DNA from 4 places in the Lysinibacillus sp. HST-98 genome. Region 1 is predicted to be linked to each of the others. Evidence: riboswitches for the same ligand, from Rfam matches in the RefSeq annotation. Region 1 holds a riboswitch; each other region holds the start of a gene.

What was found. A riboswitch is a leader RNA that binds a small molecule or an ion and turns the genes downstream of it on or off. The one in region 1 is predicted to bind S-adenosylmethionine.
Region 2: linked by a shared signal. The riboswitch ahead of JIN86_RS09270 (YezD family protein) and the one ahead of metA (homoserine O-acetyltransferase MetA) in region 1 are both predicted to bind S-adenosylmethionine.
Region 3: linked by a shared signal. The riboswitch ahead of metK (methionine adenosyltransferase) and the one ahead of metA (homoserine O-acetyltransferase MetA) in region 1 are both predicted to bind S-adenosylmethionine.
Region 4: linked by a shared signal. The riboswitch ahead of JIN86_RS22200 (bifunctional homocysteine S-methyltransferase/methylenetetrahydrofolate reductase) and the one ahead of metA (homoserine O-acetyltransferase MetA) in region 1 are both predicted to bind S-adenosylmethionine.

Annotation. Positions count from the first base shown of each region.
Region 1 covers NZ_JAENHX010000001.1:26,215-31,888, forward strand. Annotated here, with positions in the region: gene JIN86_RS00120 (Ger(x)C family spore germination protein) at 1-318, shown strand, start outside; gene JIN86_RS00125 (hypothetical protein) at 324-557, shown strand; gene JIN86_RS00130 (GerAB/ArcD/ProY family transporter) at 588-1,736, shown strand; gene metA (homoserine O-acetyltransferase MetA) at 1,777-2,712, opposite strand; SAM riboswitch class I at 2,835-2,946, opposite strand; gene JIN86_RS00140 (nucleotide excision repair endonuclease) at 3,150-3,521, shown strand; gene JIN86_RS00145 (hypothetical protein) at 3,572-3,958, opposite strand; gene JIN86_RS00150 (TrmB family transcriptional regulator) at 3,982-4,764, opposite strand; gene JIN86_RS00155 (TSUP family transporter) at 4,890-5,660, shown strand.
Region 2 covers NZ_JAENHX010000003.1:138,769-144,442, reverse strand. Annotated here, with positions in the region: gene JIN86_RS09290 (cold-shock protein) at 1-44, shown strand, start outside; gene JIN86_RS09285 (amphi-Trp domain-containing protein) at 190-468, shown strand; gene JIN86_RS09280 (VOC family protein) at 1,000-1,785, opposite strand; gene JIN86_RS09275 (flavin reductase family protein) at 1,935-2,420, shown strand; gene JIN86_RS09270 (YezD family protein) at 2,511-2,666, opposite strand; SAM riboswitch class I at 2,737-2,832, opposite strand; gene JIN86_RS09265 (DUF418 domain-containing protein) at 3,003-4,097, opposite strand; gene JIN86_RS09260 (TetR/AcrR family transcriptional regulator) at 4,081-4,683, opposite strand; gene JIN86_RS09255 (phosphopantothenoylcysteine decarboxylase domain-containing protein) at 4,786-5,460, opposite strand; gene JIN86_RS09250 (LysR family transcriptional regulator) at 5,532-5,674, opposite strand, start outside.
Region 3 covers NZ_JAENHX010000001.1:1,061,194-1,066,867, reverse strand. Annotated here, with positions in the region: gene pckA (phosphoenolpyruvate carboxykinase (ATP)) at 1-1,570, opposite strand, end outside; SAM riboswitch class I at 1,960-2,078, shown strand; gene metK (methionine adenosyltransferase) at 2,337-3,533, shown strand; gene JIN86_RS05255 (gamma carbonic anhydrase) at 3,714-4,226, opposite strand; gene JIN86_RS05250 (alpha/beta hydrolase) at 4,361-5,167, shown strand; gene JIN86_RS05245 (alanine/glycine:cation symporter family protein) at 5,294-5,674, shown strand, end outside.
Region 4 covers NZ_JAENHX010000014.1:76,994-82,667, forward strand. Annotated here, with positions in the region: gene JIN86_RS24025 (methyl-accepting chemotaxis protein) at 10-747, shown strand; gene JIN86_RS22195 (protoporphyrinogen oxidase) at 988-2,382, shown strand; SAM riboswitch class I at 2,482-2,582, shown strand; gene JIN86_RS22200 (bifunctional homocysteine S-methyltransferase/methylenetetrahydrofolate reductase) at 2,672-4,519, shown strand; gene metH (methionine synthase) at 4,512-5,674, shown strand, end outside.

The sequences.
Region 1 (5,674 bases):
GAGCAGAATGTTGGAGAGGTCGAATGTGATATCGATCTTACCAAAAATAAATCGATTGATTACGTTAATAAAAAAACAGCCCAGGGAATTGATGAACGCATAGAAAAAACAGTAGAGAAAATTCAACAGCAATATGAAGTAGATGTTTTTGGATTTGGGGATGCCCTTCATCGGGCAGATCCTAAGCAGTGGAAAAAAATCAAGGATGATTGGACTTCCATTTTTCCAGATTTAGCAGTGGTAGTTCATGTAAAGGTAACTACCCAAGGTTCAGGTACGATGCAAAATTCATTATTAAACAAGCCAAAGGAGGAATAAATGCAATGGTACTAGCCGTAGCTATCTTGATCATCGCGATAATCGTTGCGCTTATTTTTATTCCAAAGCTAAAAAAGCAACAGGATAGAAAAGCCATGATTGTATTCTCCTTTTTGCTTCTTATTGGAACGGCTTTAAATATGGGGATTGCCCTGAAAATCCATATTCCTAGCCCATTAGATTTGATTACCTTTATCTTCACACCGATTAGGGATTACATTGTGTCATTCACAAAATAGAAAGAGGATTGAGAAATGGAGGGTAGCTAGATGGAAAAAGAGATAATTAGTTCAAGACAGTTTACGATCGTTACCTTTCTCTATTCTATCGGTACAGCGATTTTAATTATCCCTTCGAGTATTACTGGTGCCGCAAAGCAAGATGCTTGGATAGCGGCAAGCATTGGTGTTCTCCTAAGTTTACTGGTCCTAAAATTATTTTTAACACTGGCCAATCAAACACCATCCCTAAACTTTATTGAGGCCAATGAAAAAATTCTTGGGCGTTTTTTTGGTAAAATCACAGCGACTTGTTTCCTGATTATGACCTTTCTTTCCGCTGGAGAATTACTCTATTTTATCGGTATTTTCATGAAAACGGAAGTTATGCCAGAGACACCGACATTAGCATTTGCCCTACTGTTCAGTATCCTTATTATGTATGCCGCTTATTTAGGGATTGAGACCTTTGCCCGTTCGGCAGAAATCCTCTTCCCATTGTTTACCTTTATTTTTATTTTTTTCGTCCTTAGTATTACCCCTCAAATTACATTTGAGAATATTCAGCCTCTACTAGAAGCGACCAAAGCATCTATGTTTTATAGTATTGCACGTTTTATGAGTATCTTTTCCTTTCCATTAATTGTATTATTGATGCTCTATCCTACTGGCGTCAATGTACAGCAGTCTGCACAAAAAGGGCTATATATTGGGGCAATCTTTGGCGGAATCGTCTTAGTTACGTTGATTGTCCTATCGATTCTTGTATTAGGTCCTGAAAACACAGCATCAAGGACATTTCCTAGCTATGCCTTAGCCCAAAGAATATCAATAGGTAATTTTTTACAGCGCATTGAAATCATTATGGCATTTATGTGGATTACGTCTATATATATTCGTACATTTATGTATTTCTATACGACCGTTGTTGGCCTCGCACAAATTTTGAAGATTAAGGATCATCGCCCACTCATTATACCGATGGGGATAATTGTCATTGGACTTTCTCAAATTGTTCATCCAGATATTGTGCATTCTACTAATTATAATAATGAAATTTGGCCAATCTTTTCCTTTATTTTCACCATTTTATTACCCATACTATTGCTGATTGTGGTAGTTATTCGAAATCGTAAATCCAAAGCTCAAAAAAACGAAACACCTCAGCAGGAAACAGAAAATGACAATCAAAAAGTCTAATTTCTTCTAAAGCTAGAAAAGAAATTAGACTTTTTATTAATTAAATATGATATTCGATTTCATCTACAAAATCCCATTCATATGGTGTTTCTTGGTAAACATAGTAGTTCAACCAGTTAGAGAATAATAGATGCGTATGGGCACGCCATGTATTCATCGGCACTTGTGTCGGATCGTCATTCGGGAAGTAGTTTACAGGAACAGCGATATCTATGCCCTTCGCCACATCGCGACTGTATTCATCGGCTAGCGTTGTCGCATCATACTCTAGATGCCCCGTAATCATAATATTTTTATTATCTTTTGATTGTACAATAAATACCCCAGCATCCTCTGAATAGGATAATAATCGTAGATCTGGATGATTGCGAACCTCGTCAATCGAAACAGATGTATAGCGTGAATGGGGCGCAGTAAATAAATCACTAAAGCCGCGTACCAAATCTACAGTTAAATCTGTAATCACATGGGAATAGACGCCTGAGCATTTAGCAGAAAGCTCAACCTTGCCAATGCCATAATGATGATACAATGCAGCCTGTGCCCCCCAACATATATGTAGCACGGATGTCACATTCTTTTTAGACCAATCCATAATTTCTGAAATTTCCTGCCAATAGTTGACCTCTTCAAAAGCCATTTTTTCTACTGGCGCACCAGTTATAATCATACCATCATAGCGTCGGTGTCGAATCTGATTGAACGTTGTGTAGAAAAGCTGCAAATGGGATTTACTCACATTTTTAGACTCGTGAGTGGCTGTATTCAAAAAGGTAATATTCACCTGTAATGGTGTATTCCCCAATAAACGTAATAATTGGAGCTCTGTTTTTTCTTTTTCAGGCATTAAATTTAGTATTAATATATTTAATGGACGGATTTGCTGTGTTTTCGCACGATCTTCTTCCATGACGAAGATTTTTTCCTCACGTAAATGTTCTCCAGCTGGTAAATTTTTCGGAATATTAATTGGCATCTTGCTTTCCCCTCTCTATAATCACTCTCTTTTAGCAAACCTTGCTTGCATAGGATGCAACGAAATTAAAAAATCCTCCTCATTCCATACGAGATAGAATGAGAAGGATTTTTTCACGTCCACTCTTATCTCTCAAAGGAAAAAATCCTTTGCTGGAATTAGCACCTTTCTAACAATTGTTAGAGGTTGCTGAAGCGTCATCGGGCCAAATCCCTCAGCTTCTCTTGATAAGATTATTTAATTATCTTGAATTGTAACACGAACTAGTTAGAATATCAATAATTCATAGAATATTTTGTGATTCATGTGCATGTTCCTTGCTCATTTGATGTACACTAAGCTTGCTATATGGGGTGTTTCTACATTTAAAATTTATGGTAAACATGCCGTAATTATGTTACCATATACTTTTAGTAAGAGAGAGGAACGTGAATAGTTTGATTAAAATTGAATTTCCAAAACCAGATCTAGTAATCCGTCAACGTGAACAAGATTTAAAACCAGGTGATGTGCCAATCACACCTTACTTCGGTTTTATTGACTTCCATAAAATCACACGTGATAAAGGCGGCATTTTCTTATTCTATAATGACAAGAATGAGCTATTGTTTGTTGGGAAAGCACGTAAAATTCGTCAACGTATTAAAAAACATTTCGAGGATAATGTATCTCCGATGAAAAACCATCGTGATGAAGTGTTCAAAATTGAAGTCTATGAAGTAGAAGATCCAATGGAACGTGAAATTTACGAAACATACGCGATTAATACTTTCCGCTCTAAATATAACGTAGACAAAGTCTTTTATTAGACATCTCATAAAGAAACCGAAATCTCATCTAAAGATTTCGGTTTCTTTTATCACATAATGGTCATACGATCAATGGGCGTACTCTGACCGTTTATTCGCAAATCAATGGTATCAAGCTCAGGATTCTTGACGGTGATTTGAAAAACAAAGGGCTGAGCCTCTTTCCTTTGCTCGCTGCCTTCTTCTAACTGGATGATAAGCCTATTTCCCTCAGCTGTAATACTTGCCAATACATTCCCTTTTGAATAATAAACAAGGTAATATGGAGCATCATTTTCATGTAATAGTTGTATTCTGTCATTAGAAACAATATTTTTTTGGACATTATCTGGGACAACCGTTAGCTCATGAATCGTTGGTGGTTCGGATGGTGGTGTAGCATTACAGGCTCCTAGCATGAGTAAGCTCATTAAAAATAGCAACACGAAGTTTTTCAAGTTACTCCCCTTCCCTTATAAGACTATTCTAAGAAAAAAGCTTTCCGCTCCTTAGCAATCCAGTCTTCTAACTCCTGATCATCCCGTTTTACTAACCGATTAATGAGTACATCATGCCATATATAATCCTCTAACAAATAAATATGAACCGAATCATTGGTGATAAAGGCCGTCTCTTGGGTAGATGGAGAATGACCATAAATCATTTCCTGACCATCTACCGATAAGATAAACCAATGCGGTGTCGACGCTTTTTTTGTATAATGTGTGGCTCTGTGCTGGTCAATAGAGGCGAGATGCTCTCCTACATATAACGTAATGCCATGAACAGGAACATGCAGCGCCACCTCTTGCAAATCTTCACGTAAGGCATCATACATATCTTCCCACATCGATAGCATCACTTTTTTCTTCGCCTTCTTTAGAAGTGACTGACAATAGTTGATAATGGATTCCTTGCCCTTCAGCATGACCACTTTAGGCTCAGCTTCCTGCACTTTTTCCTCTAATTTCTCTAGTTTCCCGCTTATAGACGTAAAATTGGACTCCCAGCGCTGTTGAATTTGCTGTAAGAACACAGACACAGGCATTGCCGAATAGGTCGTTTGTTCTGCGGTCTCTTCTTTTAACACGATGCCCTTTTCTACAAGGATATTTAAAATATCATACACTCTTGCACGTGGTATGCCAGAATTTTTACTAACCTGATAGGCACTGACATGACTTTGCTGAACAAGTGCCGTATAGGCCTTCGCTTCATATTCTGTAAAACCCATTTCTTTCAGCTGGGTGATTAATTCCTCCATGTAATCCCTCCATTATCTTTATTATAGGCTACCTTTGTGAAGATTTGCCAATGAAAAAATGGGGTTTACAGCGTAAATAAAATTAGTTACTATTTCAGTAGTAACTAATTCTAAAGAGGTGTCATATGTTGTTTGAAATCGATGTACATATTCTCATACTATTAATTTCATTTGGATTTCTGGCAGCTTTTGTTGACTCAGTAGTGGGAGGGGGCGGTTTAATTTCACTACCAGCCTTACTATTTGTAGGGCTCAATCCAGCCGCTGCTGTTGCCACGAATAAACTAGCAGGAGCTATGGGCTCTCTCACTTCCTCTATTTCTTTCTACCGTTCTGGCCAGCTGGACATTCGCTCTGTCCTCAAATATTTTCCGCTAGCATTTATCGGATCATTATGTGGTGCATGGACTGTACATCTAATCAATCCAGCATTACTAAAGCCATTAATGCTTGTTATGCTGGCGGCTGTTGGGGTATATACGATCTTTAAAAAGGATTGGGGTGCCGTCGCTACTGTAAAAAATCTATCTAAAAAACATTTGTTTTTATTTATGCTGCTATTATTTGCTATTGGTTTTTATGATGGATTTCTTGGTCCTGGGACAGGGTCCTTTTTAATCTTTAGCTTCTTACTGGTAGGCTTTGATTTTTTAAAGGCGGCTGGTAATGCGAAGTTTTTAAATTTGGCGAGTAATGTGGCTGGTGTTTGTATGTTTGCTTACTTAGGTCAAATTCATTATGTTTATGGTCTAATCATGGGCATTGCGCAAATTGGTGGGGCTATGCTTGGCTCACGCATGGCAATCAAAAAAGGAAGTGGCTTTGTCCGCACGCTATTTATTGTTGTTACGATGACATTACTTGCGAAAAATGCCTATGATTTTATGATGCATTAAAAGAAACGCCACAG
Region 2 (5,674 bases), on a different contig from region 1:
AAGGCAATCGTGGACCCCAAGCATCAAATGTTGTAAAACTATAAGCATAATGGGGCTATCCATGTAGTTCCAGATTAGCAGCGGATTAGGAAATGCATCGTTTTCCTCATCTGCTTTTTGTGTTGTTTTATAAGCTGAATGCCTCCTCCATGTTATAATAGAAGTAATTATACGTAAGGAGGGATTTCGATGCATAAACAAAATAAACCCATGACTGCAGTTATTTTGAAGCATAAAGAACGACAAAGTGTAGCAGAATTTGCGGCAACACTGGAAACGATTGCAAAAAAGCTTAAAGAAAATGGTGAATTCACTTTTGTTCAAGGCACAGAGCCAACAGTTGTCAGCCCAAGTGAACAGCTCAAAATCGAATACTCCTATACCAAAAAGGGCGACAAGCATTCATTTGAAATTGAGTTTGATTGGTATACAGGTACAGAAACACCGAAAAAAATGACCATCGAATAACAATTGGCAACGAAAATCCACTTCTCAGATGAAGTGGATTTTTCCATACTGTTGAATAAAGATCATGTCACTAGCTAAAACCTTTTAGCAAGGTGAAGGATTGTTTTCGCTCCAGAGCCTCCTCTGTAACGCTAAATCCCCTAGGAATGACGCTGCATTCCAATCAACCATTCTAAAAAAGTGGCTTTTGTTTTTTCATAGTAGAAAAGTGATGAGTGACAACACCTCTCGATAAATGAGTAGTGAACACCTTTGCTAAAAGTTAGTGGATTGTAGCGATAGCGGAGGAAGCGGCCCGCTAACAGGAAAGCAAGTAGCCTGCATCAGAAATTCTATGGATGTTCTTGTTTTCGACACTATGTAAAGTGTTTGGGCAAAAGTGTTTCAGCCAACAAAAATACCGAACTATCCACTGAAATGCTCACGAAGTGTTTTGGAATAGTTCGGTTTTTCTAGTTATCATGTTTTGTTAATTTAAAGATTATTCGGCTTAATGAAGGTCCCAGTTAGTTATGGCCCAGCCTTTTCTCCTTATCGATTTATCCAATAAAAAGCACCAGGGCAAACTAATGTTTCTTTTGTTCGTTTAGGATCCTTTAATGTCACACCAAATGGTCCCTCTTTGACATGACCGAGTGTCATTGTCATCGCACTCTCTTCCTTATAGAAATCTAAACGCATATTCGGTAGCTGTAGTGACATATACTGCTCATATTGCGTAGGCTCTGGTAGCTGTAACACCTCTTGCCACAGCTGTACTGTTGCCTGCATGTCCTTGACGTAGAATTGGACGGATTCCATCGTTATAGCCTGTTTGACATCAATGGCACCACTTGCTTTTAATTGAACAAAGCGTTCTTCATCTTCCTCCGCCCATTCAATCAAAAATGGAAAATCAATTGGCAGATCTGGCTTACCAAAATGCAGTAGCTTCCATTCTACCACCGTGCCATCTGGTCTTGTTCTGCTACATGCATCTGGTCCATATACTTCATAGCCAAATGCTCGCAATCGTCGAGCCTCTTCCTCAATATTTTTTGTGCGCAGAGCAATTCGAGAAAATCCCTGGCGCTCTTGATCACGTTTAAACGTATAATGTAGGGAATATGGGTATTGTGCCGCTTGCTCAAATAAATCACGATCATAGATAGCAATTTGTTCAATATAGCTTAAGCCAAAGTAGCTTAACGTATTATAAGTCCCCCACATCGTGTGCTGCCCACCATTCACTGTATGGACATTTCGTTTATTGAAGAAAACCTTTATATTTTCTGGTGATTCCACTTGATGAACCAGATGATCAAAATATAAAGTCATGGCCATTCCCCTTTCTTTCCCCATTACCTTTACCTGTATGTTTGATTAGTTTAAAATTTACTCAAGAAAAGGAGTTACTAGTAGGATATGAAAAAAAGTTTCGTTTACCTACAAACTCCGTTCACTAATTTCATAAAGAGGTGATTTGAATGACAGATTTAGTAGCTGCTTTTAAATTGGCATTAGGTAATTACCCTACAGGCGTAACAGTTGTCACGACATGTCATGACACAAAACCGATTGGCTTAACCGTCAATTCCTTTGCATCTGTTTCAATCGACCCGCTCCTTATTTTGTGGTCACTCGATAAAAAATCTCAGCTCCATCCCTATTTCACGACTGCGCCAAATTTTGCGGTCAATATTTTAGCGAGTGATCAAGAGCATTTATGTACACTATTTGCTAGTAAAATCCCTGATCGCTTTGCACAAGCAACATGGTCCACTTCCTCTTTAGGACTACCGATTTTACATGATACAGCAGCTAATTTACAATGTAAAACATTTCAGCAAATCGATGCTGGTGACCATACCATTTTTATAGGGCAGGTCGTAGATATTACAAATGCTCAAAAAGAGCCCTTGCTGTATCATCGCCGTCATATCGGTCCCATACCAAAAAGCTTTTATAGCTAGCCTTTACACAAAAAAAGGGCCACTTGTAAGCACAGGAAATCCTTCATGCTTATAGGTGGCCGTTTGACATAAGTTCTACTGAAATCATGGTTATTTTTTCTGCGGAAATCTCTGCTTTTCAAGCCTATTAATTTGCACAATCACACCATCTTGAATCGTAATATGCACTTCACCAAATTCAAGATTTTGAATCGCCTTCGCAATTGCCTCTAATTTCTTATCATCTACTTTTACTGACTGAGCCATACGATACACCCCTTCTTTTTTATCCTTATTGTTCATAAAGAGGCCAACGCATCAAACTGATTGATAGCCCCTCCTATCTCTCAGACACCATCTGTTGGATTTGGCACCTGTTTTTCGGTTGCCGAGGCTTCATTGGGCCAAGTCCCTCCACCTCTCTTGATAAGAGTACTGCGTTTCTTGAAAATAATTCTATAATTCTGCTATAGGAATGTCAATACAAAATATTAGAAAACCTAGTTGAATACTATGCAATATGTCGTTTAGATTAAAAGACTCCCTATACCTAAAGTATTTTATGCCTAGTCAGTGAGAAATAGATGGCACTCCATTAATTTATTACAAGCTCCATTTCCTCATCATGAATTCAAGTGGGCCTCGATGATGTTTAGCCCTCCACCATACTGAAACAAAGACACATCCTAAAAAATAACAGCAGGCATACAGCATGGAAAAAGCAAGTGTTTGGTTCTCCAGCTTTTGGCAAATAATTAGTATTCCAATGCCTATAACAACATGGCCAACATAATGCGTTAAAGACATTTGTCCTGTTAATATGAAAGATTGAATAACTTTATTTTTACATGTCTCTACAAGATAGATGGAGCCCACAATGATGACAATAGCCGAAGCCGAATTAGATAGGACATACATCATATTCGGTGGAATCGGTCCTGTATCAAATAAATACAATGCACTCTCTACATCTAATAAATGAATGGTTGTCATCTTAATGAATAACGTTGAACAAGTCTCAGTCATGATGACTAGCAATAAACCTGTCACCAGTAAGTTTTTTCTTAATGTATGATTTGTTAAATCTAATGTGCCTATCACCATACCTATCAGAAAGAAGCAAATCCAGGGGAATAGAGGGTGATAGCCATTAAACATCAAATTTCTTATAAATCCAGCTGGTGTCCAAAAATCAAGATACTCTAGTAACACATATGTTGGATGCCAACCAGCAAGGTAATTAAACTGAATTTGGAGCCATTGTGAAAGGATAAGGATGGCACCGATTATGAAGATCATCATTTTCTTGGATTGGGCAATCAACCAAGCAGCAACAAACATATACACGCCATAATAATGTAATATATCTCCTGTCCAGCCGATCACATATAATAGTATCCCTATCGTAAATAACAAAAGCGCCCTCTTCCACAAAGTAAGTCGATTTTGACGAAGAAGGATTGGGTCCTTACTCTCTCTAGCCTGACGAGTCATGAAGGCTGTCCCTATTCCTGCTAGCATGACAAATACGGCTGAAGCACGTCCCTCGAAAAGATGTTGGAAGGCAATTAACCATGTTGAACCATTCGTTGTAGAACCTGTTATAACGCCAAAATTGACAATGAACATGCCAAGCATGGCGAGAGCTCTTGCAAAATCAAGACCTTCAATGCGCCGATCATCATTTCTTTTTGTCATCTTTGCCCCCTTGAATAACGCTATGTACAGCCTCCTTCCAAATAGCCCTATAGTTCAATTGGTTGCCTGTTAACATGAAATTACCGATATTATCATAGACCAGGGCTAGCATCTGTGCCTTCGCTTCTATATGGGGAGTATCCTCTAACACGCCTAGCTGTACGCCATATCGTAGGATAGTAACAAAGCTTGTTAAAAAGCTGGTTTCTAGCTCTACTAATTGTCTTTTATAGTTTTCATCGCGAGCCGCTAATAGTACATATTGATTAAATATTTTATTAAAATAAGGGTCCTTGTCCTGTGCCTCAATAGATTGATAGCCTAGCTTAAGTAATTCCTCCTTAAAATTAGCGGAAGAAAGCTCTTTATAATCCACAGCGACATCATGTTGAATTTCTTTATACAATTCATCAAATATGAAAGCGATTAATTGATCTTTTGATTGAAAATAATAGTAAATGGCTGGTTTTGAAATACCGACCTCTGTAGCAATCATTGCTAAGCTTGTTTTTTCAAAACCATTTTCCGCAAACATCCCATAAGCAATTTCTATAATCTTTCGAAAAGTTTGTTCTTTATTTCCCATTATTACCCTCCTTTTTTACCGAACGTTAAGTAAATATTATAGGATGCTAACCTTTTAGGCAAGAAAAAACTGCGTAGAACTATTTCTCTACACAGTTCACATTTATTGATTTTGTAAATACATCATTAAAGCTTCTGCTGTTTTTTGCTTGCCCATTACTTTAAGAGGCTGTCCATCAGCAGGTACAATCCAATGAGGTTCATCCCCCCCATATAAAGACTGAGAGCTATTTGCTACCATAAATTGTGCATTGGCTGTTTCCATACGCAGTCTGGCACGAGCTAACAAGAATTCCTCATCATTCGTTGCTTCGAGCTTAAAGCCTACTAACGTTACATTCGGTTGCCATCCCTTAATTTGACCTAATACTTTTGGTGCTTTTTTAAAATGAATAATAGGTGGTTCGTCAGAAGGCATTTTCCCCGTTTCCTCCATTAAATTACCTGATTGATCATATACTTTGTCAATGACCCAATCAGAGCCCGCAGCCGCCATAATAACGATATCGACATGTTGTTGTTGAACTGCATGACGCACCTTTTGTCCTAAATCCTCTATGCCTTCAAATTGTATCAATGTCATATCATTTTGGTTTTCTGGGAGCTGTGCAAAGTAACCATGCATGTATACTACGTTAGCGCCAGCAGCCAGCGCCGCCTCTGCTAAATAACACCCCATTGTGCCTTTTGATAAATTCGTATGACCTCGTACACGATCCCATTTTTCAAGTGTTCCCCCACTTGTAATGAGTACGGTTTTGCCCTGTAATGTCCCCATACACTCACCTATTTTCTGAAATATATACAAATACTATTTTAACGTAATGTAAGGATAGGCTTCAATAGCCACTATTTTAGGGAGCTGTTTTGTTCTTTTAGCCAAGCACTTAATATCTCTGCAAATTTCTTTGTGACGGGCGAAGCATGGTGTTTCATGGCAATACCAATCGTTCGGTAGCCACCTTGCTTTAATGGAATCGCTCTCAATGTTG
Region 3 (5,674 bases), 1.0 Mb from region 1:
CAAGTGTAGTGATGGCTTCAGAAACGTTTGAGAATTTCTTGAAGTTTTCGTTGAATAAGCCTGCAAGCTCAGCAGCTTTTGCATCGTATGCAGCTTTATCTGCCCAAGCTTCACGAGGATTTAACACTTCTGAAGGTACTCCTTCAACTGCTGTTGGAATGTGTAAACCAAACACAGCATCTTGTGTTGTTTCAACATCTGCTAATTTACCATCGATTGCTGCACGGACCATTGTACGTGTGTAAGAAAGTTTCATACGGCTACCTGTGCCATATTCGCCACCAGTCCAACCAGTGTTTACTAAGTATACCTGTGCACCGTGCTCGTCAATTTTTTGACCTAACATTTCTGCGTATACTGTTGCAGGAAGCGGAAGGAATGGAGAACCGAAGCAAGTAGAGAATACTGGTTCTGGCTCAGTCACACCACGTTCAGTTCCAGCAAGTTTAGAAGTGAACCCACTTAGGAAGTGATACATTGCTTGTTCTTTTGTTAATTTACTGATTGGAGGTAACACGCCAAATGCATCAGCTGTTAGGAAGATGATTGTTTTTGGATGACCTGCAACAGAAGGATCAACGATATTTTCGATGTATTGGATTGGATAAGCTACACGTGTATTTTCTGTTAGTGAACCATCGTCATAGTCACAAATACGAGTTTCTGGATCAACAGCTACGTTTTCTAATACAGAGCCGAAGCGGATTGCATTGTAGATTTCTGGTTCTTTTTCAGCAGAAAGGTTGATTGTTTTTGCATAGCAACCACCCTCAATGTTGAACACACCATTATCAGACCAACCGTGTTCATCGTCACCGATTAGCTTACGATCAGGATCAGCTGATAACGTCGTTTTACCAGTACCAGATAGACCGAAGAATAACGCCACATCGCCAGCTTCACCAACGTTTGCTGAGCAGTGCATTGAAAGAATACCTTGTTGTGGTAATAAGTAGTTCATGATACCAAAGATAGATTTTTTCATTTCACCAGCATATTCTGTACCACCAATTAAAATAATTTTCTTTTCAAGTGATACGATGATGAATGTTTCAGAAGCAGTGCCATCAACCGCAGGATCTGCTTTAAAGTTAGGAGCTGAGATGACAGTGAAGTCAGCAACATGAGAAGCTAATTCATCTGCTGTTGGACGGATAAATAATTGATGAGCAAAAAGATTGTGCCATGCGTATTCATTAATAACTTGAATGCTTAATTGTGAATCTTTGTCAGCACCTGCAAAGCCTTTGAATACAAATAACTCGTCACGTTCTTTTAAATATTTTATTACTTTTACATATAGGTTATCGAACACTTCAGAAGAAATTGGTTGGTTTACTTTACCCCAGTCAATTTGATCTTTTGTGCTTTCTTCTTCTACCGTATATTTATCTTTAGGTGAACGACCAGTGTATTTGCCAGTTTCTGCACGAACTGCGCCATCTACTGTTAACATTGCTTCACCACGAGATGTAGCTTTTTCTGCTAATTGTGGTACTGAAAGTTGAACATTAATGTTACCGCCGTTTAATAATTCCTTCAGTTCGTTTGCAATTTCTACTGAATTCATCGATTAAATACCATCCTTTTTTATAGTATTCCCTTGATTTAGAGGGATTTTTTCTTAATTTCAAAAATAGTATAACACAATTGCTTAAATAATCTATACTAATTAAGAAATTATTTTAGAGTTTTTACCACTTTTCAATAAACTGACAAAAAATAATGTTTTTCGAGGAGAATACCATCAATCCTACTGTAATTAGGCATGAAAATTGAGCCACACATATGTTACCACAAGTAGCTAGGTATGTTGTAGGGATTAATTTGCTTCTATTTACATCATCATCCAAGTATGAAAAGTTTTTGTGTAATAAGTTCTTTCCTTTCTATACAGTAATACATAAGAAAATATTTGACAACGTTCGACCTTTTCAGTAACATGAGATTGAACGGATACTCTTATCCCGAGCTGGTGGAGGGTCAGGCCCTGTGAAACCCGGCAACCTGCATGAACTATTTCACGACATGCGTTGGTGCCAACCTGATGCAAGGGAACATCCCTTGAACGATAAGAGTGAAAGGTTACGCAGTCATTATTCCTTTCCTCATGTAAAGTAACGTGAGAAAAGGATTTTTTTATTGTTAAAAATTAATGTAAAGGTAAGTATATGTAGTTCTTTCCTTATTATAATGACGGATCTTTCGAAATCCTCGTGTTAAAAGCAGCAGTAACGGCTTGAGAGTTCAATCCTTAGGAGCGGACTTGACATGGGTAATGAGTACCGTATTCATACACAACTACTTATTGTAAGAGTATTTAGGAGGAAAACCAAATGACAAACCGTCGACTGTTTACATCAGAGAGTGTAACAGAAGGACATCCAGATAAGATTTGTGACCAAATCTCGGATGCCATTTTAGATGCTATTTTAGCAGAAGATCCAAATGCACGTGTAGCGTGTGAAACAACTGTAACAACAGGATTAGTATTAGTAGCAGGAGAAATTACAACTTCTACTTATGTAGATATTAAAGGTATTGTTCGTGACACTGTAGCTGAAATTGGTTATACACGAGGTAAATATGGCTTTGATGCTGAGAACTTAGCGGTGCTTGTGGCTATTGGTGAACAATCACCTGATATTGCTCAAGGTGTTGATCAGGCATTAGAGGCACGTGAAGGCTCTATGACAGATGCAGATATTGAAGCAATTGGTGCTGGTGACCAAGGCTTAATGTTTGGCTATGCATGTAATGAAACACCAGAGCTAATGCCATTACCAATTAGCTTGGCACACAAATTAGCACGCCGTTTAACAGAAGTACGTAAATCCGGTGAACTTGCCTATTTACGTCCTGATGGTAAAACGCAAGTAACGATAGAATATGATGACAATAATGTACCGGTTCGCGTGGATACAATTGTTATTTCAACACAGCATGATGAAGAAGCAACACTTGAACAAATTCAAGCAGATTTAAAAGAATTTGTTATTGCACCAGTTGTACCAAGTGAATTATTAGATGCTAATACGAAATACTTTATCAATCCAACTGGCCGTTTTGTAATTGGTGGACCAAAAGGTGATGCTGGATTAACAGGACGTAAAATCATTGTTGATACATACGGTGGTTATGCACGTCACGGTGGTGGTGCCTTCTCAGGTAAGGATGCAACCAAGGTAGACCGTTCAGCGGCATATGCAGCACGTTATGTAGCGAAAAACATCGTAGCAGCTGGCTTAGCAGAGCGTGCTGAAGTGCAACTTGCCTATGCGATTGGCGTTGCGCAGCCTGTTTCGATTGCTGTCGATACATTTGGAACAGGTAGAGTGAAAGAAAGCGAGATCGTTGAATGGGTACGCGAGCTATTCGATTTACGCCCAGCGGGTATCATTAAAATGCTTGATCTTCGTCGTCCAATTTATAAACAAACTGCTGCGTATGGACATTTTGGTCGTACAGATTTAAATGTACCATGGGAGCAAATTGATAAAGCAGACGCGTTACGAGAAAAAGCACGTTTATAAACTATTGAACTAAAGTAATGAAGTCATTAAAAAATTATTCTAATGTATTAATAAACAAAGGAGCAATATTGCTCCTTTTGTTTTTTTATAAAAAATACCTCGCTAGGATTCGTGAACGTATTCGGTACACGAAAACGCGAGGGATTTTTTCGTTGGTATTAATTTTTTTGTGTAGATTATTTATTTCTGAATTGATTTATAATATTGACCTTTTTCTGCGTATTCTCGTACGATGCGTTCCATATCCTCTTTATCCTCAGCATTTAATTCTCGGACAACTTTTGCTGGACGACCTAATGCTAGACTATTTGGAGGAATGACTTTACCAGGAGGTACTAGGCTTCCTGCCCCAATAAATGCACCTTCTCCAATCTCAGCTCCGTCTAAAATAATGGATCCCATACCAATTAAGGCATTTTTGCGAATTGTACAACTATGTAAAGTGACTTGGTGTCCAACTGTTACCTCATCTTCAATAATGAGCGGATATTTTGGGCTTTGGTGTAAACAGCAAAGATCTTGAATACTGACACGTTTACCGATAATCGTTGGGGAAACATCACCACGAATAACCGTATTAAACCAAATGGTTGTTTCGGCGCCAATTGTTACGTCGCCCGTAACAGTTGCGTAATCAGCAATGAAAACAGACGGATCGATCTTTGGCGTTTTATCTTTAAATGGATAAATCATGAAAATCGCCTCTTTTCTTTCTATAATGTAGTATTATCGTATCAAATACGCAACTTTATGGAAATATAAAATTAAAATATGCTATTTATTTCGATATAATCAAAGTGTAATTATTTTTTAGGAGGACTATGTAAATGTGGAAATGGGAAGCTGATGGACAAGCAAAAGCTGTGATTGCTATTCTTCATGGTGCTTATGAAAATCACCGTTGGTATGCATGGCTGATAGAAAAATTAAGATTAGAAGGCTTCCACATAGTCATGGGGGATTTACCGAATCATGGGGGTAATGCAAGGTTTGCTCGAGTCCATGATGAAGACTTCAAATTGTACAATAAGTATACAAGAAACCTGATTGAGAATGCTTTTTCATATAATTTACCAACCTTTGTAATAGGTCATGGACTAGGTGCAACATTAATCCTCCATACACTGCAAAAGAGACAATATGAATGTGCAGGCATTATTTTAACATCACCTTGGTTGCAACTAAAGCTATTACCAGGTAAATTAACAAATGCTTTAACAAGTCTAAGTGCGTTAACAGCCAATGTGAAATTAACACATGATATTACATTAGAGAAATTAACGCGTAGTGTTGAAGGCAGAGAAGAAATGAAAGATGAGGTACCGCTCATGTCGGTTGTTTCTGTGAAATGGTACCGAGAGCTTCAGCAGATGATGAAAAATTTAGTGATGCTGCCTAAAGGTGAAATGCCAAATATGCCTATGCTCATTATGACAGCTGAGAAGGATAAAATTACGGACACTCGCCACACCCGAAATTGGCTTCATCAACAGGAATTCACAGAATTTCAGTTTAAAGAATGGGCAAATTGTTATCATAATTTATTTCATGAGGGAGAGCGCGAAGAGATTTTTATGTATACACGAGACTTTATTAATAATGCTCTTCGAAGAATTGGTTATATAATTAAATAGGTTTATACCCTTCCATTTACTAGGTTACTTACTTAAATATTGTTACTCAAAAATAATATTGTAATTTTCTGAAAAGTGTAATACTATAATGAACTAAAGTAAGGTATTTTAAATTGGAGGGGTAAAATGGATGTAATTGTGGAGAAGTTGAATGGTATTTTATGGGGACCATGGTTTATTTATGGTATCTTATTGATTGGGTTATTTTTCTCAATTATCACAAGGTTCCTACAGGTAAGGCACATTAAAGATATGTTTGTTTTAATGTTTAAAGGGGAGAAATCGGAAAAGGGAATATCCTCTTTCCAAGCAATGTCTATCGCATTATCAGGACGTGTAGGTACAGGTAATATTGCTGGTACTGCGACAGCAATTGGAATGGGAGGACCTGGTGCTGTCTTTTGGATGTGGGCAATCGCTTTCATTGGTGCGGCTACCGCGTATGTAGAGTCAACATTAGCTCAAATCTATAAAGAAGAGAAAGATACAGAATATCGTGGTGGACCG
Region 4 (5,674 bases), on a different contig from region 1:
AAAGAAAAAATGGTTCATGAAAAAGAAGTGATTGAACGACAGATTGTAGATTCTTCTGAAGCACTTGCAACGATCTCGCAGGAAACCAATAATTCATTTTCCTGCTTAAGTAAGCAATCTGACGAAATTAAACATTTGGCAAAAAAATCACTCGATGTGTCTACACTGGCTGAAAACCAAGCACTTGAGGGTCGCGAGCGTTTAAAAAATCAATCACAAAATATGCTCAATATTAGTCATTCTCTTCATGATATAGAGGAAAATATTGAACAATTATCAGGTATGTCTAAGGAAATGGAAACAATCATGAGTGTTGTGACCAATATTGCGAATCAAACGAATCTATTGGCTTTAAATGCTGCAATTGAAGCAGCACGTGCTGGGGAAGCGGGAAAGGGCTTTAGCGTAGTGGCCGATGAAGTACGTAAATTATCAATTCAGACAAAAGAATCTGTTACAGCGGTGGCTTTGTTATTGAAAAAGACAGGAGAACGAACAGAGAAATTAGAGTATTCTTTGACAAATATTCAAGATGAAGTTGCAGCAGGTGAAGAAAATATGTTACAAACTGAAGGCCAATTTACGAGTATATTGGGAGCCATGACAGAAGCAAAAGATCAAAATGAGTGTATGGCAACAAAAATACAAGCAATTGTAGGCATATTAAGTGAATTAGGCACTTCATTTACTGAGGTAACAAATTCAGCAGAAAAATTAGCGAGCTTTGCGCAAAATTTAAAAGGATAGACTACTAACATTTACATCCTATTTTTTATGTTTTTAGACGTAATAAACACTATAGTACCTATTAAAATGTTTGTTGTGAAGTCATTACTATAGAGGATCAATCTTATAGAGATTTATAAAGTAAGAGCTATTTCACTGATGAAATAGCTCTATTTTTGCTAAATTTGTAAAGGGTTTAACGTAATTTTCAATGAAAAAAGGATTATACTGTAGAAAGAATGAATAATAGGGGCGGTTATGATGAAAACAGTTGTTGTTTTAGGCGGCGGTATTACAGGACTATGTACAATGCATTATTTGCAACGTCAAGTAAAGGAACATAATTTAGATGTTCGTCTAGTGCTTATAGAAAAAAATACATATTTAGGAGGCAAATTATATTCAGCACATGAAAAAGGTTTCATCATGGAAACGGGTGCTGATTCTATTGTAGCCCGTCATCAAGGCGTTATGGAACTCGTGCGGGAGCTTGATTTTGAGGCGGAACTAGTTTACAACGAAACAGGTATTTCTTATATTTATACGAATAATGAGTTACATGCTATTCCGGCAGATTCAACTTTTGGAATACCGATGAGTTTAGCATCCTTAGAGGAAAGTACACTTATTTCCGAGCAAGGAAAAAAAGAAGCGTTGAAGGATTTAACATTGCCAAACAATAGCTTCACAAAGGAAAGTTCAATCGGTGAATTTTTAACTTACTATTTAGGAGAGGAACTGGTGAAAAATCAAATTGCACCAGTCCTTGCAGGTGTTTATTCGGGAGATTTACATCAGCTTTCTATTGGCTCTACTTTACCGTATTTGATTGATTATAAGAATGATTATGGAAGTATTATTAAAGGCTTTGATGCGAATCGTGAGCAATTTGTTAAAGCAGCGAACAAAAAATTTATATCCTTTAAAAAAGGTTTATCTTCTTTAATTGATCGACTTGAACAAACCTTATCCGATGTAGAAATTATCAAGGGTGTTACTACTTTAAATGTTCAAAAACAAGATAAGAAATACACTATTTCCTTAGCTAATGGTGAAATTATTGAGTCAGATTATGTCGTTTTAGCATTACCGAACGATACTGTCCAAAATCTGCTACAGGATGAATCTTTAAACCGCTATTTTGATCGATTTACGACAGCATCAGCGATTACTATCTATCTAGGTTTTGATGTGCCAGATGCTAAATTGCCAGCAGATGGAACAGGTTATATTGTTTCCCATAATTCAGACGTTACTTGTAATGCAGCAACTTGGACTAGTCGTAAATGGAAGCATACATCGAAAGAAAATAAATTACTTGTGCGACTCTTTTATAAGAGCATCAATCCAGCCTATGAGCAACTACGTGCCATGACGGATGAAGAATTGGCAGCAGTTGCTTTAGAAGATGTGAGAAAGAGCCTAGGAATAGAAGAGCAGCCAACCGTTGTGAATGTAACAAAATGGATTGATCAAATGCCTAAATATGATCTAGCGCATCGTGAGGCATTACAAGGGTTACTACAAGAATTACATGAGAAATATCCTAATTTATCGATTGCAGGGTGCTCATATTTTGGCGTAGGTATTGGTGCTTGCATTCAAAACGGGAAAAAAATTGGCGAAGAGCTTGCAAAGGAGCTTGCCAATTTCTAAGTTTTTAAGTGGAAAAAAACTTTGTTATGTGAAATAGTCTTGACTCATTCGTCAGTAAACGATATGATTCTTTTAATTATTTAAAAAATTCATACTTAATTCTTATCAAGAGAAGCAGAGGGACTGGCCCATTGAAGCTTCAGCAACCAACTTTATTGTCAGGTGCTAAATCCAGAAGACCGTTGAGTCGAAGATGAGAAGGAACAACAATGATGAATCGTTAAAGCCTTCTTTTTTTATGAAAGAAGGCTTTTTATTATATAGAGACATAGGAAGCGAGGCTAATTTTATGGGATTGCTTGAAAGGTTAAAAACGCATGTATTGACGGCAGACGGTGCAATAGGCACAGTGCTATACGGCTATGGATTGGAGTATTGCCATGAGGAAATGAATGTTCAGAGACCCGAGTTAATTGAAAAGATTCATAGAGAATATATTGCAGCTGGTGCTGACATCATTCAAACGAATACGTACGGTGCAAATGCCATTAAATTAGCTCGCTATGGATTAGAATCACGTGTTCAACAATTTAATGAAGCTGCTATCACCATCGCAAAACGAGCAGCGGCTGATGGCGGTCAATTTGTTTTAGGAACAATTGGTGGTATTCGGGGAATTCGTAAAAGTGATGCAACCTTGGATGAAATATTAGCGACTATTGAAGAACAAGCAAGAGTCTTACTTGCAGGGAATCCAGATGGCCTTTTACTTGAAACTTATTATGATTTTGAAGAATTAACAGCAACCTTAAAGATGCTACGAGAAAAAACAAAATTGCCGATTATTGCACAAGTTTCTATGCATGAGCCTGGTGTTTTACAAAATGGGGTGTCTTTAAATAATGCTCTCCATGAGCTTGAAGTCTTAGGTGCGGATATTGTTGGTGTCAATTGTCGACTAGGTCCACACCATACAATTCAGGCATTTGAAGGTGTAGAACTTCCTCATAAGGCATTTATGTCGGCCTACCCGAATGCATCACTTCTGGACTTAGAGGATGGGCGTGTCGTTTATGAGTCAGAAGCTGATTATTTTGGTCGAGCGGCTGTTGAATTGCGTGATCAAGGTGTACGCCTAATAGGGGGCTGCTGTGGTACAACACCCAAACATATTGCAGCAGCAAAGAAGTATTTAGAAGAGTTATCACCGGTTCAGGAGAAGCATGCGAAGCCTAAAAAGATTGAGATTGTTCGGGAAGCGGAGCCAACAAAGTATGAGCCTCTTCATGAAAAAGTTAAACGTGAACGCTCTGTCATAGTAGAGTTGGATACACCTAGACATTTAGAGATTGACGGGTTCCTTGAAGGAGCAAAGCAATTATATGATGCAGGTGCAGATGTAGTTATGATGGCAGACAATTCATTGGCCTCTCCACGTATTAGCAATATTGCAATGGGCGCATTGTTGAAGAGTTCACATGGTGTACGCCCACTAACTCATATTACATGTCGAGACCGTAATTTAATTGGTCTACAATCTCATTTAATGGGGTTAAATGCTTTAGGTATTCATGATGTGTTGGCCGTTACGGGTGATCCAACGAAAGTAGGAGATTTCCCAGGTGCGACAAGTGTTTATGATGTATCTTCCATGGAGCTAATCCAATTAATTAAGCAATTAAATGAAGGGGTCTCTTTCTCAGGTAAGCCACTTCGTAAAAAAGCAAATTTTTCAGTTGCTGCTGCATTTAATCCAAACGTCCGTGTGTTAGAACGTGCTGTGAAACGCTTGGAGAATAAAATTGAGCATGGGGCAGACTACTTCATTTCTCAACCAGTATATACGAAAGAGAAAATTGTAGAGATTTATGAGGCAACAAAGCATTTACAAGCTCCCATTTATATCGGTATTATGCCTGTTACGAGTTATAAAAGTGCTGAATTTTTACATCATGAAGTGCCAGGTATCAAATTATCTGAAGATGCCTTAACAAGAATGAAAGCATGTGGAGAAGATAAGGAAAGGGCGGTATTGGAAGGGATTTCCATAGCAAAAGAATTAGTAGAAGTGGCTACGCAATATTTCAATGGGATTTACCTTATTACACCATTTTTACGTTACGATGTGACATTAGAGTTGATGAAATATATAGAGCAATTGGATGAACAGAAAAAAGGAGTAAGTATACATGGCTAAGCACTCGATTGAAGAGCAATTAGAGAAACGTATTTTAATTCTTGATGGCGCAATGGGAACAATGCTACAAAATGAAAATTTAGCAGCAGAGGATTTTGGTGGCGAGGAATTTGATGGCTGTAATGAAAATCTTGTGCTTACTAGACCAGATGTTATTGAAAAAATTCACCATAAATACCTAGAGGCAGGCGCAGATATTATTTGTACAAATACATTTGGTGGGACGCCTCTTGTGTTAAATGAATATGATCTTGGCACAAAAGCAGAAGAAATTAATAAGCGTGCAGTGGAAATTGCTCGCCAAGCAGTAGATCGTTATACCACATCGGATTGGCCACGTTTTGTCGCAGGTGCTATGGGGCCAACAACAAAAACGTTATCAGTAACAGGTGGTATTACTTTTGATGAACTAGAGGAAAATTTTTATGTACAGGCAAAGGCATTAATTGAGGCAGGAGCCGACGTTTTGTTATTAGAAACAAGTCAGGATATGCTCAATGTCAAAGCAGGCACACTTGGCGTACAGCGCGCTTTTGCATCAACGGGAAAAGAGCTACCCGTCATGATTTCAGGAACAATAGAACCGATGGGTACAACGCTTGCAGGGCAAACAATCGATGCCTTTTATATTTCGATCGAGCATATTAAACCATTATCAGTTGGCCTAAACTGTGCGACAGGACCTGAGTTTATGACGGATCACATTCGTTCATTAGCAGAGCTTTCAACAGGCTATATTAGCTGTTATCCAAATGCTGGCTTGCCAGATGAAGAAGGGTGTTATCACGAATCACCAGAATCACTATCGCAAAAATTAAAAGGTTTTGCAGAAAAAGGTTGGCTTAATATTGTAGGTGGATGTTGTGGGACGACACCGGCTCATATTGCAGCCATTCGTGAGGTCTTAAAAGATGAAAAACCTCGTCAATTACCGGAAAAAACACATGGTCATGCGGTATCAGGAATTGAACCATTATTGTATGACGATTCTATGCGTCCATTATTTATTGGGGAGAGAACCAATGTAATCGGCTCTCGTAAATTTAAGAATTTAATCATCGATGGTAAATTTGAGGAGGCCGCAGAGATTGCACGTGCTCAAGTCAAAAATGGTGCACATGTTATTGATATTTGTTTAGCCAACCCTGATCGCGA